4 regions of the Actinoplanes ianthinogenes genome follow, and region 4 is predicted to be linked to each of the others. Evidence: riboswitches for the same ligand, from Rfam matches in the RefSeq annotation. Region 4 holds a riboswitch; each other region holds the start of a gene.
What was found. A riboswitch is a leader RNA that binds a small molecule or an ion and turns the genes downstream of it on or off. The one in region 4 is predicted to bind cobalamin.

Region 1: it holds a riboswitch for cobalamin, as region 4 does, so the genes downstream of both, Aiant_RS45415 (VWA domain-containing protein) here and Aiant_RS42835 (CbtB domain-containing protein) in region 4, are expected to answer to the same signal.
Region 2: it holds a riboswitch for cobalamin, as region 4 does, so the genes downstream of both, Aiant_RS23555 (ribonucleoside-diphosphate reductase subunit alpha) here and Aiant_RS42835 (CbtB domain-containing protein) in region 4, are expected to answer to the same signal.
Region 3: it holds a riboswitch for cobalamin, as region 4 does, so the genes downstream of both, Aiant_RS22265 (ABC transporter substrate-binding protein) here and Aiant_RS42835 (CbtB domain-containing protein) in region 4, are expected to answer to the same signal.

Annotation. Positions count from the first base shown of each region.
Region 1 is NZ_AP023356.1:1,155,438-1,158,623, reverse strand. Features, by position in the region: gene Aiant_RS05340 (citrate synthase) at 1-179, shown strand, start outside; gene Aiant_RS05335 (ArsR/SmtB family transcription factor) at 313-630, shown strand; gene Aiant_RS05330 (SRPBCC family protein) at 627-1,133, shown strand; gene Aiant_RS05325 (VOC family protein) at 1,158-1,508, shown strand; cobalamin riboswitch at 1,583-1,715, shown strand; gene Aiant_RS45415 (VWA domain-containing protein) at 1,726-3,186, shown strand, end outside.
Region 2 is NZ_AP023356.1:5,224,754-5,227,939, forward strand. Features, by position in the region: gene Aiant_RS23550 (hypothetical protein) at 1-656, opposite strand, end outside; cobalamin riboswitch at 1,129-1,334, shown strand; gene Aiant_RS23555 (ribonucleoside-diphosphate reductase subunit alpha) at 1,447-3,186, shown strand, end outside.
Region 3 is NZ_AP023356.1:4,940,366-4,943,551, forward strand. Features, by position in the region: gene mqnE (aminofutalosine synthase MqnE) at 1-126, shown strand, start outside; gene Aiant_RS22255 (hypothetical protein) at 137-562, shown strand; gene Aiant_RS22260 (DUF4229 domain-containing protein) at 575-982, shown strand; cobalamin riboswitch at 1,036-1,168, shown strand; gene Aiant_RS22265 (ABC transporter substrate-binding protein) at 1,254-2,186, shown strand; gene Aiant_RS22270 (FecCD family ABC transporter permease) at 2,183-3,186, shown strand, end outside.
Region 4 is NZ_AP023356.1:9,416,597-9,419,782, forward strand. Features, by position in the region: partial or broken gene Aiant_RS42820 (acyltransferase family protein) at 1-58, opposite strand, end outside; gene Aiant_RS42825 (MaoC family dehydratase) at 78-554, opposite strand; gene Aiant_RS42830 (CbtA family protein) at 628-1,392, opposite strand; gene Aiant_RS42835 (CbtB domain-containing protein) at 1,383-1,586, opposite strand; adenosylcobalamin (AdoCbl) riboswitch at 1,594-1,748, opposite strand; gene Aiant_RS42840 (S8 family serine peptidase) at 1,832-2,749, shown strand; gene Aiant_RS42845 (MBL fold metallo-hydrolase) at 2,740-3,186, opposite strand, start outside.

The sequences.
Region 1 (3,186 bases), 1.6 Mb from region 4:
ACAAGGCCATGGGCTTCCCGACGAAGATGTTCACGGTGCTGTTCGCTATCGGTCGTCTGCCCGGCTGGATCGCCCAGTGGCGCGAGATGATGCACGACCCGGCCAACAAGATCGGTCGCCCGCGGCAGATCTACACCGGTTCGCCGGTGCGCGACTTCACCCCGATGTCGCAGCGCTGAAAATCGGCGCGGACTCGGAGGCGGAGCCCGACCCGAATAAGTGCGAAGTGCGCCCCACCGGTTTTCCGGTGGGGCGTTTTTCGGTCTCCGGTATTCCTTGACAGTTATATACGCGTAGCGGCATGTTGGAGGGGTGGACGTTCTGGAGGTGCTCGCCGAACCGGCCCGCCGGCGCATCGTCGACGCGCTGCTGACCCGCGAGGCGAGCGTCGGTGACCTGGTCGGGGCGCTCGGGATGAGTCAGCCCGCGGTCTCCAAACACCTGCGGGTGCTGCGCGAGGCCGGCGTCGTCTCGGTGCGCGCGCAGGCCCAGCAGCGGATCTACCGCCTCGAAGGTGCGCCGTTCCGGGCGCTCGACGCATGGCTGCGGCCGTACCGGAAATTGTGGGACCGCCACCTGGACGCCCTCGAGCGACATCTCGCGCCGACAACCTCGGAGGAGGAACCGTGACCGGACCACTCGCCGATGCCCGCGTGGCCGCCGACGGCGACCGCTGGACCCTGATCTTCGTCCGTGACCTGCCGCAGCCGCCCGAGCAGGTGTGGCCCGCGCTGGTCGACCCGGAGCGCCTGGACCGCTGGGCGCCCTTCACCGCCTCCCGTGCCCTGACCGAAACCGGCCCCGCCACGCTGACCATGGTCGACGGCGACGACCGCACCGCGCTGCCCGCGACGGTGCGCCGGGTGGAGCCGCCGCACCTGCTCGAATACACGTGGGGCGAGGATCTGCTGCGCTGGGAGCTGGCGCCGGTCGAGGGCGGCACCCGGCTCACCCTGCGGCACACGCTGGCCGATCGGGACATGGACGCGATGGTCGCGGCCGGCTGGCACCTGTGCGCGGACGTGCTGGCCCGCCTGCTGGCCGGCGAGCCGGTCACCGCGATCCGCGGCCGGGACGCGATGCGCCACGGCTGGGCGGAGCTGCGCGACCGGTACGCCGAACTCTTCGCCTAGCCGAGCTGACGTAGGGTCGCGATCATGACCGTAATCGGACTTCAGCGCCTTATCGTGTCGGTAGCGGACCTGTCCCGGAGCCGGGCCCTCTACCAGGACGTTCTCGGTCTCGTGGAGAAGGCGGCCTTCGGGGACGTCGTCGCGTTCGAGGTGCCGGGCACGACCACCGAGCTGCTGCTGCACCAGCGGCCGCCGACCGCCGGCCTGGCCGGGGTGGCGATCAGTTTCCGGGTGGACGACGTCGACGCGACCACCGCGGCCGCCGAGAAGACCGGGGCCACCGTGATCGACGCGCCGGAGGACCAGCCGTGGGGTGAGCGGCAGGCGGTGCTCAGCGACGCCGACGGGCACGTGCTCTGCCTGGTCTCGGTGTGACCTTGGTGATCTCGCTGCTCGTTGTTTGACGGGCTGGGGGCCGGATCGGAAAGATGGGGCGCGAGCGGTTGCGGAGGAACCCGGTGCGAGTCCGGGACGGTCCCGCCACTGTGACCGGGGAGCGACCCGCTGACGAGACAGCACGCCACGGCCCGACCGGCGGGCCGGAAGGCGAGCGGGGAACGGCGATCCGGGAGTCAGGAGACTCCGGCCGCTCGTGACGACCGACGCGCGGGCGTGGACACCCGCCGGGAGGGAAACCCCTGTGACAACTCCGTACCCGTTCTCGGCCGTGGTCGGCCTGGACGACCTGCGCCTCGCCCTGCTGCTCACGTCGGTCTCGCCGGCCGTGGGCGGGGTGCTGGTCCGCGGCGAGAAGGGCACCGCCAAGAGCACGGTCGTCCGCGCCCTGGCCGCCCTGCTCCCGCCGGTCACGGTGGTCCGCGGCTGCCGCTTCGCCTGCGACCCGGCCGCACCGGACCCGGAGTGCCCGGACGGCCCGCACGCCGCCGACACCCCCGCCGCGCACCGCCCGGCCAACCTGGTCGAGCTGCCGGTCGGAGCCACCGAGGACCGGGTCGTCGGCACCCTCGACATCCAGCGTGCCCTGGCCGACGGCGTCAAGGCGTACGAGCCCGGCCTGCTGGCCGCCGCCCACCGCGGCGTCCTCTACGTCGACGAGGTCAACCTCCTCCCGGACCACCTGGTCGACCTGCTCCTGGACGCCGCGGCGATGGGCCGCGCCCACGTCGAGCGCGACGGCGTCTCGGTCAAACACGCCGCCCGCTTCCTGCTGGTCGGCACCATGAATCCGGAGGAGGGCGAACCCCGCCCCCAGCTGGTCGACCGGTTCGGCCTGGTGGTCACGGTCGCCGCCCCGCGCGACGCCACCCAGCGCGCCGAGGTGGTCCGCCGCCGCCTCGCCTACGAGCTGGACCCGGCCACCTTCGCCGCCCGGTTCGCCGCCGACGAGCGGGAGTACGCGGCCCGGATCGCGGCGGCCCGCGCCATCCTGCCGACGGTGGTCCTGCCCGACGCCGAACTCGACCGGATCGCCCGGGTCTGCCTGGCGTACGGGGTCGACGGCATGCGCGCGGACATCGTGGTGGCCCGCTGCGCGGTCGCGATGGCGGCCTGGCACGGCCGTGACCGGGTGACCGCCGACGACGTGCGGGACGCGGCCCGGCTGGCGCTGCCGCATCGCCGTCGCACCGATCCGCTGGATCCGCCCGGGACCGACGAGGAGAAGCTGGACCAGGCTCTCGCCGAGGCCGAGCGTCAGGCCCGGGAGGATCTCGAACGCCAGGCCGAGGAGCAGCAGGCGGGGGATGACACCTCTGGTGATGGGCCGGACGATCAGCAGCCGGACGACGATCCGGACGGCGGTCCCGACGGCCCGGACAGCGGCCCCGGCGGCCCGGACAGCGGGCCCGGTGGTCCCGGCGGCGGCCTTCCTCCCGGTGGCCCGCGGGCTGAAGCGCCTTCGCCCGCCGACAACCCGCCGCCGAGCGGCGAGAGTCCGCAGGGCGGCGCCGCGGCCCCGGCCCAGGCCGGCGCCGCGTTCCGGCCACGCACGCTGCGGATCACCGCCCTCGGCGAGGGTGGCCACACGGGCAAGCGCTCCCCGGCCTACGCCCGCCGGGGCCGCGTCGTCGGCTCCCGCAAACCCCTCGGCAAA
Region 2 (3,186 bases), 4.2 Mb from region 4:
GGGTCGGCCACGACCGGGTACAGGGCGCCCGCGGTGTCGATGTGCTGCGTGACCGTGCCACCGTCAACCTCGTACCAGGTGTGCAGCGACTTGCCGGTGCGATCCTTGGCCCATGGCGCCGCGACGGCGCCCAGCACGACGGCGCCGTCCGCCGTGACGATGTCCAGGCCACCGTCGCCGGCCGGCTCCAGCTTCGCGCCGGACGGCAGGTCGAAGTCGAAGTCGTACGCCTTCGGCGCCTTGGCGTCGTGGAGCGTCACCAGCGCGCGGACGTGGCCGTCGGCCAGCGCCTGAACGGCCGTCGAGGCGCTGCGGCCGGGACGCACCAGGGTGCCGTCCGCCGTCTGCACCGTGGCGCTCCCGGTGACCTTGGGAAGCGTCAGCGCGATGGTGTCAGCCGTACCGGTGCCGATGACGACCGGACTGTCCGCGTCCTTGCTGACGGACACCGCGGCGCCGGTGAAGGTATCGCCTGTCGAGGAGAGGCGGACCACCGGCGCGGACGGGTCGTTGCCGGCGGCGCGGACGACGGAAGCGGTCGCCTCCGGGGACTCGGTCCCGAGCGGTGCGGCCGACGCGGCGGTAGGCCCGGACAGCAGCGTGGCAGCAATGGCAGCGGTGCTGAGCAGGGCGACAGCAGGTTTGATGAGGTTCATGGTCCCGATCTCGGTATGACGAGGAGGCTTTTCTGGTGCCGCTTCTGGGCATGGCGATGCCCGGGTTCGAGCGTTGGAGATCCGAAGCGAGCAGCATCGTCACAGGCCAGATACCTAGTGGATGCGTTGCCGCATGCGGGCCCCCGTACCTCCCGATGCGACGCCAGGGACGTTAGCAACCCATTGCCCGCCGCCGATTCGGTGCTTTCGGACAGTCAGCACTGCTGAGGCAGCAATCGGCCGTACCGAAGAATTGGGTTTGATCGGCATGTTCCGCATGCCGGCGGTGATGGTTCGTGCCCGCCCGACCGTTTTGAACCGGGGGTCGGCGACGATCATTGTGATGTATGACAATTCGACGAAAGGGATCCGATGCATAATTTTTGGAAACTCAACTAATCGTCTCGGCGTGCTCGGGCGGCGGATGTGCGACACACCATGTGGCGTTGCGTGTCGCGGACCGTGCCCATATATAGTGTCCCTCGCAGCTGGTTCGCCCATCCCTAGTGGACGGTCGAGGCAACAGGGAACCCGGTGGGAAACCGGGACTGCCCCGCAGCGGTGAGTGGGAACGACCGCCGTCACACAAGCACTGGGTGCGAGCCTGGGAAGCGACGGCCAGTAGGCACGTGCGAAACGCCCACGAGTCCGAAGACCTGCCAGCGCGCCGCACACGACCGTGTGCGGCGGTCGAAGGCCGCGTGGGACGGCTGACGCCCTCGCGACCTCCGTGCGCCCGGAGGGGAGTGTCGGTGTCTTCCCGCGCGGCGACTCGCGAGGGATGAGGGCCATGACGCTCACACCGGAGAAAACCAGCGTGCCGGGACAGCGCCGGCAGGTCATGCAGGTGCGCAAGCGCAACGGCGAGCTGACGCCGGTCGACGTCAATCGGATCGTGGCGGCGGTGGAGCGCTGGATCACCGGGCTGGACGAGGTCGATCCGCTGCGGGTGGCGACCAAGACGATCAGCGGCCTCTACGACGGCGCCACCACCGAGGAGCTGGACAAACTCTCCATCCAGACGGCCGCCGAGCTGATCGGCGAGGAGCCGCAGTATTCGAAGCTGGCCGCCCGGCTGCTCATCGACCTGGTCGAGCAGGAGGTGCGCGAGCAGGGCGTCACGACGTTCAGCGAGTCCATCACGCTGGGCCACACTGAAGGCCTGATCGGCGACGACACTCTAGCCTTTGTAACGAAATTTCGGGACAAACTGGACGTGGCGATCGACGTGAGCGCGGACCTGCGCTTCGAGTATTTCGGCCTTCGCACCGTCGCCGACCGCTACCTGCTGCGCCACCCCACCAAGCGCGTCCCCATCGAGACCCCTCAGTACTGGCTGCTGAGAGTGGCCTGCGGGCTGTCGCAAACCCCCGACGAGGCGATCGGCTTCTACCGCCTCATGTCGAGCCTCGCCTATCTGCCCAGCTCACCCACCCTGTTCAACTCCGGCACCCGGCACACCCAGATGTCCTCGTGCTTCCTGGTCGACTCGCCCAAGGACGAGCTGGACTCGATCTACGAGCGGTACCACCAGGTCGCCAAGCTGTCGAAGTTCTCCGGCGGCATCGGCATCGCCTGGTCCCGGGTCCGCGGCCGGGGCGCGCTGATCCGCGGCACCAACGGCAAGTCCAACGGCATCGTCCCGTTCCTGAAGACCCTGGACGCCGGGGTCGCCGCGGTCAACCAGGGTGGCCGGCGCAAGGGCGCGGCCTGCGTCTACCTGGAGCCCTGGCACCCCGACGTCGAGGAGTTCCTGGAGCTGCGGGACAACACGGGCGAGGACTCACGGCGTACGCATAACTTGAATTTGGCGAACTGGATCCCGGACGAGTTCATGCGTCGGGTGGAGGCTGACGAACAGTGGTCGCTGATCGACCCGTCGGACGCCCCCGAGTTGCCCGACCTGTTCGGCGACGCATTCACCGAGGCCTATCGGAATGCGGAGAAGAAGGCGGTCCGGACCGTCAAGGCCCGCGATCTGTACGGCCGGATGATGCGCACCCTGGCGCAGACCGGCAACGGCTGGATGACCTTCAAGGACCGGTCGAACGCGCTGTCCAACCAGACCGGCGCGCCCGGCAACACGATCCACCTCTCCAACCTGTGCACCGAGATCCTCGAGGTGAACAGCGACGACGAGACGGCCGTCTGCAACCTCGGCTCGATCAACCTGGGCGCGCACACCACCGCCGGCGGCGTGGACTGGGAGCGGCTGCGGGCGACCGTGCGCACCGCGGTGGTCTTCCTGGACCGGGTGATCGACATCAACTACTACCCGTCCCAGCAGGCCGCCGCGTCGAACCCGCGCTGGCGTCCGGTCGGCCTCGGCCTGATGGGCCTCCAGGACGCGTTCTTCACGCTGCGCCTGCCGTTCGACTCGCCGGCCGCCAAGGAGCTGTCCACCCGGGTGCAGGAGGAGATCCTGCTGACCGCGCTGGAGGCGTCGGCCGAGCTCGCCGCGCGGTTCGGGCCGCATCCGGCCTTCGCCGAGACCCGCGCCGCGCGGGGCGACCTGCACCCCGAGCTGTGG
Region 3 (3,186 bases), 4.5 Mb from region 4:
GACCTGATCTGGGACGCCGGTTTCCAGCCGGTCGAGCGCAACACGCGCTACGAGGTCGTCCGGGAGTATGACAAGCCCACCAGCCTGGCCGAGCGGCGCAGTGAGCCGCAGAAGGTCTGGGCCTAGGGTTCCGGAGATGACTCAGCAGCGCGGCAAAGGCGGTCTGCGGCGCACCGCGGGGCCGGTGGAGACGGTCGGTGATCTGCTCGGCGCCTCGTTCGCCGGGCTGGTCGTCGGCATCGCGGTGGTGCTCGTCCTGGAGGGCATCCTGGCGCTGAGCAGGGTGGCCGAGTTCGGCCAGACCAACGGCTGGCTGATCCTGATCCTGCCGACCTGGCTGTTCGTCGAGCAGTTCCGGGCGCAGGGCTTCGGCGCCGACCGGGTGCTGGCCGCGGCGCTCGGCATCGGGTTCGGCGCCGCCGCGGGCATGACGGTCGCCGGTGTCGTCGCGCCGTACACTCCACCCCTGGTGAGCGGCGGTGCCGGCGCCGTGGCCGCTACGGTCGTGTACTGCTTCGTCTGGTTCTACGGCCTCCGCTGGCTCCGTCAGCGGTCCGGCTGAGGGAGAGAGATCATGAGTCCCGCCGTCAAGTACACGCTGGGCCGCCTCGGCCTGTTCGTGGTGGTGTTCGCCGCGCTCTTCCCGCTGCCGCTGAACATCCTCGTCAAGGTGATGATCGCGTTCGTCGCCTCGGCCGGGTTCGCGTTCTTCCTGCTCCGCAAGTGGCGCGACCAGATGGCCGAGCAACTCGGCTCGGCGGCCGAGCGCCGCTCCGCGGAGAAGGCGCGGCTGCGCTCCGCCCTGGCGGGAGACGACGAGGCCGCCGCGGCCGGTGACCGGGTCGCCGCGGCCGACGCCGGTGGAAAGACCGCCGACGAGAAGACCGCCGGTGGAAAGACCGCCGGGGAGACCGCCGCGGATGCGAAGGCCGGCGACGCCAGCGGCGAAAAGAGCGAGGACAAGAGCGAGGCCGGTAAGTAACGCCCGCAAGCGCCCGCGGACGTGTCCGACGGAACAGACCCTGAGGTCGAGCGACGGCCGGCGCCGCTCTGGGATAGCGTTTCAGGGACCGCGCCGCAGCGAAGCCGGTGTGAAACCGGAGCTGTCCCGCAACTGTGATCCCTCCATGTGAGGTCTAGCCAGGTCGCCTGGGAGCGGTCGCGAACCCACGCTCCCGGGGAGGGGCGTCTCGCAGGCGGCGGCCCCGGGCCCTGTCGGCGATGCACCACACCCGACCGACAGGAGGACCTCGATGAAGCGCGCGCTTCTCGCCGCCACCACGGCGGCCGCACTGCTGCTCACCGGCTGCGGCAGCAAGGACAGCACCGACAAGTCGCCGGAGCCCGGACAGGCGAGCGCGGCCGCCAGCTTCCCGGCCACGGTCGGCTCGCTGACCCTGGACAAGCGGCCCGAGAAGATCGTCTCGCTGAGCCCCACCGCCACCGAGATGCTCTTCGCCATCGGCGCCGGTCCCCAGGTCACCGCGGTCGACGACCAGTCCGACTACCCGGCCGACGCGCCCAAGACCGACCTCTCCGGCTTCAAGCCGAACGCCGAGGCGATCGCCGCCAAGGATCCGGACCTGGTGGTGCTCTCCGGCGACGCCGACCAGATCGTCGCCCAGCTCGGCAAACTCAAGATCCCGGTGTTCCTGTCGCCGGCCGCGCAGACCCTGGACGACACCTACCGGGAGATCGCCGAGTTCGGCACGCTGACCGGGCACAGCAGCGAGGCCACCAAGCTCAACGAGCAGATGAAGGCCGAGATCGACCAGGTGGTCAAGGCGGTCCCGGCGCGCACCAAGCCGCTCAGCTACTACTACGAGCTCGGCCCGGAGCTGTACTCCGCCACCTCGAAGACCTTCATCGGCGGGGTGTTCGACCTGTTCGCGATGACCAACGTGGCCGACCCGGCGGACGCCGACGGCAGCAAGGGCGGTTATCCGCAGCTCTCCGCGGAGGCGCTGGTCAAGGCGAACCCGGACACCATCTTCCTGGCCGACACCCAGTGCTGCCAGCAGTCCGCCGACACGGTCGGGGCGCGCAGCGGCTGGTCGTCGATCACGGCGGTGCGGAAGAAGCAGATCTATCCGCTGGACGACGACATCGCCTCGCGCTGGGGTCCCCGTACCGTGGATCTTGTGAAGGCCGTGGCCGACGCGGTGAGCAAGGTTCCGGCGTCATGAGACCGGCCGGGCTCCGCCCGGCCTGGCTGGCGGCCGGTGTGCTGGCCGTGCTGGTCGCGGTCGTCGCCGGCCTCGCCTTCGGCTCGGTCTCGCTGCCGCCCGGCGCGGTCGCGGTCGAGTTGCTCAACCTGATCCCCGGGGTGGATCTGCACAGCGGCCTCACCGAGCGGGAGGTCGCCATCCTCACCGAGCTGCGGCTGCCCCGGGTGGTGCTCGGTCTCCTGGTCGGCGCGATGCTGTCCCTGGCCGGCGCCGCCTACCAGGGCGCGTTCCGCAATCCGCTGGCCGATCCGCACCTGCTCGGCGTCGCCGCCGGGGCCGGGCTCGGGGTGACCGCGGTGATCGTGCTGCGCCCGGCCGCCGGCGCGACGGGCGGGCTGCCGCTCGGCGTACCGGTGGCGGCCTTTCTCGGCGGCCTGATCGCGGTCGCCATGACCTGGATCCTCGGCGCCACCGGTGGCCGGGACCGATCACCCAGCACGCTGATCCTGGCCGGGGTCGCGGTCTCCGCGTTCCTCGCCGCGATGCAGACCTACCTGTTGCAGCGGCACGTCGAGTCGCTGCGCGAGGTGTACTCCTGGCTGCTCGGCCGGCTGGCCACCGCGGGCTGGCACGACGTCCTGGTGGTCCTGCCCTACACCGTGCTGACCGCGGCCATCGTCCTCACTCAGCGCCGCGAGCTCGACGTGCTCACCGTCGGCGACGAGGAGGCGTCCAGCCTCGGCCTGCACCCGCAGCGCAGCCGCTACCTGCTGATCATCGCGGCGTCGCTGGGCACCGCCGCGGCGGTCTCGGTCTCCGGCCTGATCGGCTTCGTCGGCATCATCGTCCCGCACACGGTGCGCCTGCTCACCGGCCCGAGCTACCGCTCGCTGCTGCCGCTGTCGCTGCTGTTCGGCGCGGCCTTCCTGACCCTCACCGACCTGCTGGCCCGGGTCGCCGGCGGGGCCGCGGAGATCCCGATCGGGGTGGTCACCGCGTTCCTCGGCGCGCCCTTCTT
Region 4 (3,186 bases):
GGCCGTCCATGGCGAGAAGGCGGGGTTGGTGGGGACGGTCTGTTGCGGTTTGCGCCATATCCGCCAGGTTAGGGCGGTCAGGGGGCGGAGGTCGGCGGAATGGGGGTTTCGTAGAGGGCGAGGATTTGGTCGGCGACGCAGGCGGGGCGGCGTTCGCCGTCGATTTCGGCGGTGGTGCGCAGGATGAGGCGGGCGCCGGCGGTGAGGCGGCGGGCTTCGAGGAGGCGGACTTTGCCGCGGAGGCGGGCGCCGCAGCGGACCGGGGTGTGGAAGCGGACGCGGTCGAAGCCGCCGTTGACGACGAAGGTGACGTTGTCGACGTCGACGACCTCGGTCAGGAAGGTCATGCAGAGGGAGAGGGTGAGGGCGCCGTGGGCGATGGTGGTGCCGAACGGGCCGTCTTTGCGGGCGCGTTCGGGGTCGGTGTGGATCCATTGGTGGTCGCCGGTGACGGTGGCGAAGGCGTCGATGCGGTCCTGGTCGATCAGGAGCCAGTCGCTGGTGCCCAGCTCGTCGTGGCCGAGCAGGTCGTCGAGGCTGGTAAACCGGGGCATCGCCTCACCCTAGTGGCAGTAGACGCCACATGGGTCGGGCCCATGTGGCGTCTGGTGTGGTGCTGCGTGCCGGTCAGGCGTCGGCGGTGGCCGCTTTGTCGGCGGCGACGTCCGGGGTGGGGTTGCTGGTGGCCAGTCGGTTGAGCAGGCCGGCGAAGGCGATGCCGAGGACGGTCCAGAGGATGGTCTGGGTGCCGAGTGAGGCGATCCGGAACTTCCAGAGGAGCACGGCCGGGAAGGTGTCGGGCACCTCGTTGATGGTGGGTAGTAGCAGGTAGGCGATGGTGACCACGACGGCGAACCCGAGCAGGCCGGCGGTGGCGCGGCGCCACTCGTGGGTCTGGGTGCGGGCGGCGAGGATGCCGGCCCAGATGGCGACCAGGCCGAGCACGAGCACGGCGAGGTAGCTCCAGGTTCGCTGGTTGATGGTGGCGGGGTCGCCGACGGCGGGTGGGTTGGGTGGGTATTTGAGCCAGGGGACCAGGACGATGCCGGTGAGGGCGGCGGCGGCCAGGCCGAGGGCGGCGCGGGTGTCGCTGCTGGTGTGCAGGCGGCGCCGGAGCAGGGCGTAGGCGGTGGCGAGGAAGCCGCCGAGGGCGGTGCCGTAGAGGCCGGTGGCCAGGAACAGGCCGACGTTTTTCTGGGTGTCGCGGCTGACGAGCTCTTCGCCGCCCTGTGCTTCGCCGTGGGCGAGGGCGTTCTGCTCCTCGATGGCGATGGCGGCGTCGATGCGGGGTTCGCCGGCCAGATAGGCGAAACCGCCGGCCAGCAGGCCGGCGATGAGTCCGGCGAGCAGTCCGGCGGTCAGCAGGCGCCCGAAGCTGAGCGTCAGTGGCACGGGACGCCCAGCAGGTGGCGGCCGTCGTGCATGAGCTCGTGCATGTACATGCCGCTGCGGGACAGGGCGCCTTGGTCGAAGGCGACCAGGTAGGCCAGGGCGAGCAGCAGGATGGTGACGCCGGCGGCGGTGAGCAGCAGGCGGGTGGAGATGGCGGGGATGGCGAGGGGCCGCACGGTCTGGGCCTTGGGCATGGCTGATCAACCTCCTACGGGATGACGCGTCCCGGTGGACAGGCTGCGGTCGCGTGAGCGTCCTGACTCATCGCGTCCCCGTGGCCGGGGGGCGATTCACAGTGGCGCGACCGCACCGGAGTTTCACCGGTTTCCCTCACGACGCCGCAGATGGCCTTCACAACCTAGCTGTCGTGGTGGTGGGGGCACAACCGGGATGGCGTGGCGCGGATAACATTCACGTTCGTCGTTGTGATGGGGGTCGGATGGTGTGGCGGCTGTGGACGCTGGTGGCGTGTGCGCCGCTGGTGCCGGTGGTGCACGGCCCCTATCCGGCGGTGCCGGTCGCGTCCGGGGCGGGTGTGCGGGTGGCGGTGGTCGATTCCGGGGTGGATCCGTCGAATGGGCAGGTGGCCGGCCGGGTCGCGGCGGGCCGGGGTGGCCGGGACTGTGTGGGGCACGGGACGGCGGTGGCGGCGTCGGTCCTGGCGGTGGCGCCGCGGGCGGTGATCGTGCCGGTGCGGGTCGGCGACGGTGATCCGGGTGATGCCGGTGGTGTGGCGCGGGTGGCGGAGGGGATCCGGTGGGCGGCCGGGCCGGGTCACGCCCAGGTGATCAACATCTCGTTGGTGGTGGCGGCCGACGACCGGCGGGTGCGTTCGGCGGTGGCCGAGGCGCTCGGCCGGGGCGTGGTGGTGGTCGCCGCGGTGGGCAATCAGCCGGGTGCGGGCCGCCGGTTCCCGGCCGGGTATCCGGGGGTGATCGGGGTGGGGGCGATCCTGTCGTCGGGGGAGCCGGCGCCGTTCTCGCCGGCCGGTCCGGATGTGGATCTGGTGGCGGTCGGTGATGGGGGGACGAGTTTTGCGGCGGGGTTCGTGTCGGGTGCGGCGGCCCTGGTGCGGGAGCGGTTCCCCGGGGCTTCGGCCGGCGAGGTGGCGCGGCGCCTGGCGGCGACCGCGGATGCGGGGCGGCGGCTGAATCCGTATCGGGCGGTGACCGCGGCGGGTTCCGGTCCGCTGGCAGCGCCGTCGCCTTTTCGGTACGCGCACAGCAATGTCACGCCCCGCCGCCGCGCGTACTGGCCGGTCGTGGCGGCGCTCGGTGCCGGCGCCGTGGCGGCGGTGATCGGTGCGGTGGTGGCGCGGGCGCGTCGCCGGCGGTGGCGTCCCGCCGCTCAGCTCTGACCGGTGAGTGCGGTGTAGCCGCGGCGTACCGCGACCAGCGAGGCGGCGGGCCCGAACGGTGAGCGGGCGGCGACGTCCTCGGGTGTGGCGCCGGTGGCGTGTCCTTGCCGGATCAGCGTGCCGAGTTCGGTGAGCTGGCGGTGCTGGGCGGTCACGAAGGCGTGGTCGACGGGGGCGCCGTGGCCGGGTACGACGAGGCCGTCCGGTGGGAGCAGGCGCAGCAGGGCGGCGACGGTGGCGGGCCACTCCAGGGGGTAGGCGTCGGTGCCGTAGGACGGTGGGGCGCCCTGTTCGACCAGGTCGCCGGCGAGCAGCAGGCGCGCGTCGGGCACGGTGAGGACCAGGTCGCCGGCGGTGTGGCCGCGGCCGAGGTGGTGCAGGGTGATGGGGCGTCCGGCCAGGTCGATGCTCGCCTCGGTGTGCACCAGGTGGTCGGG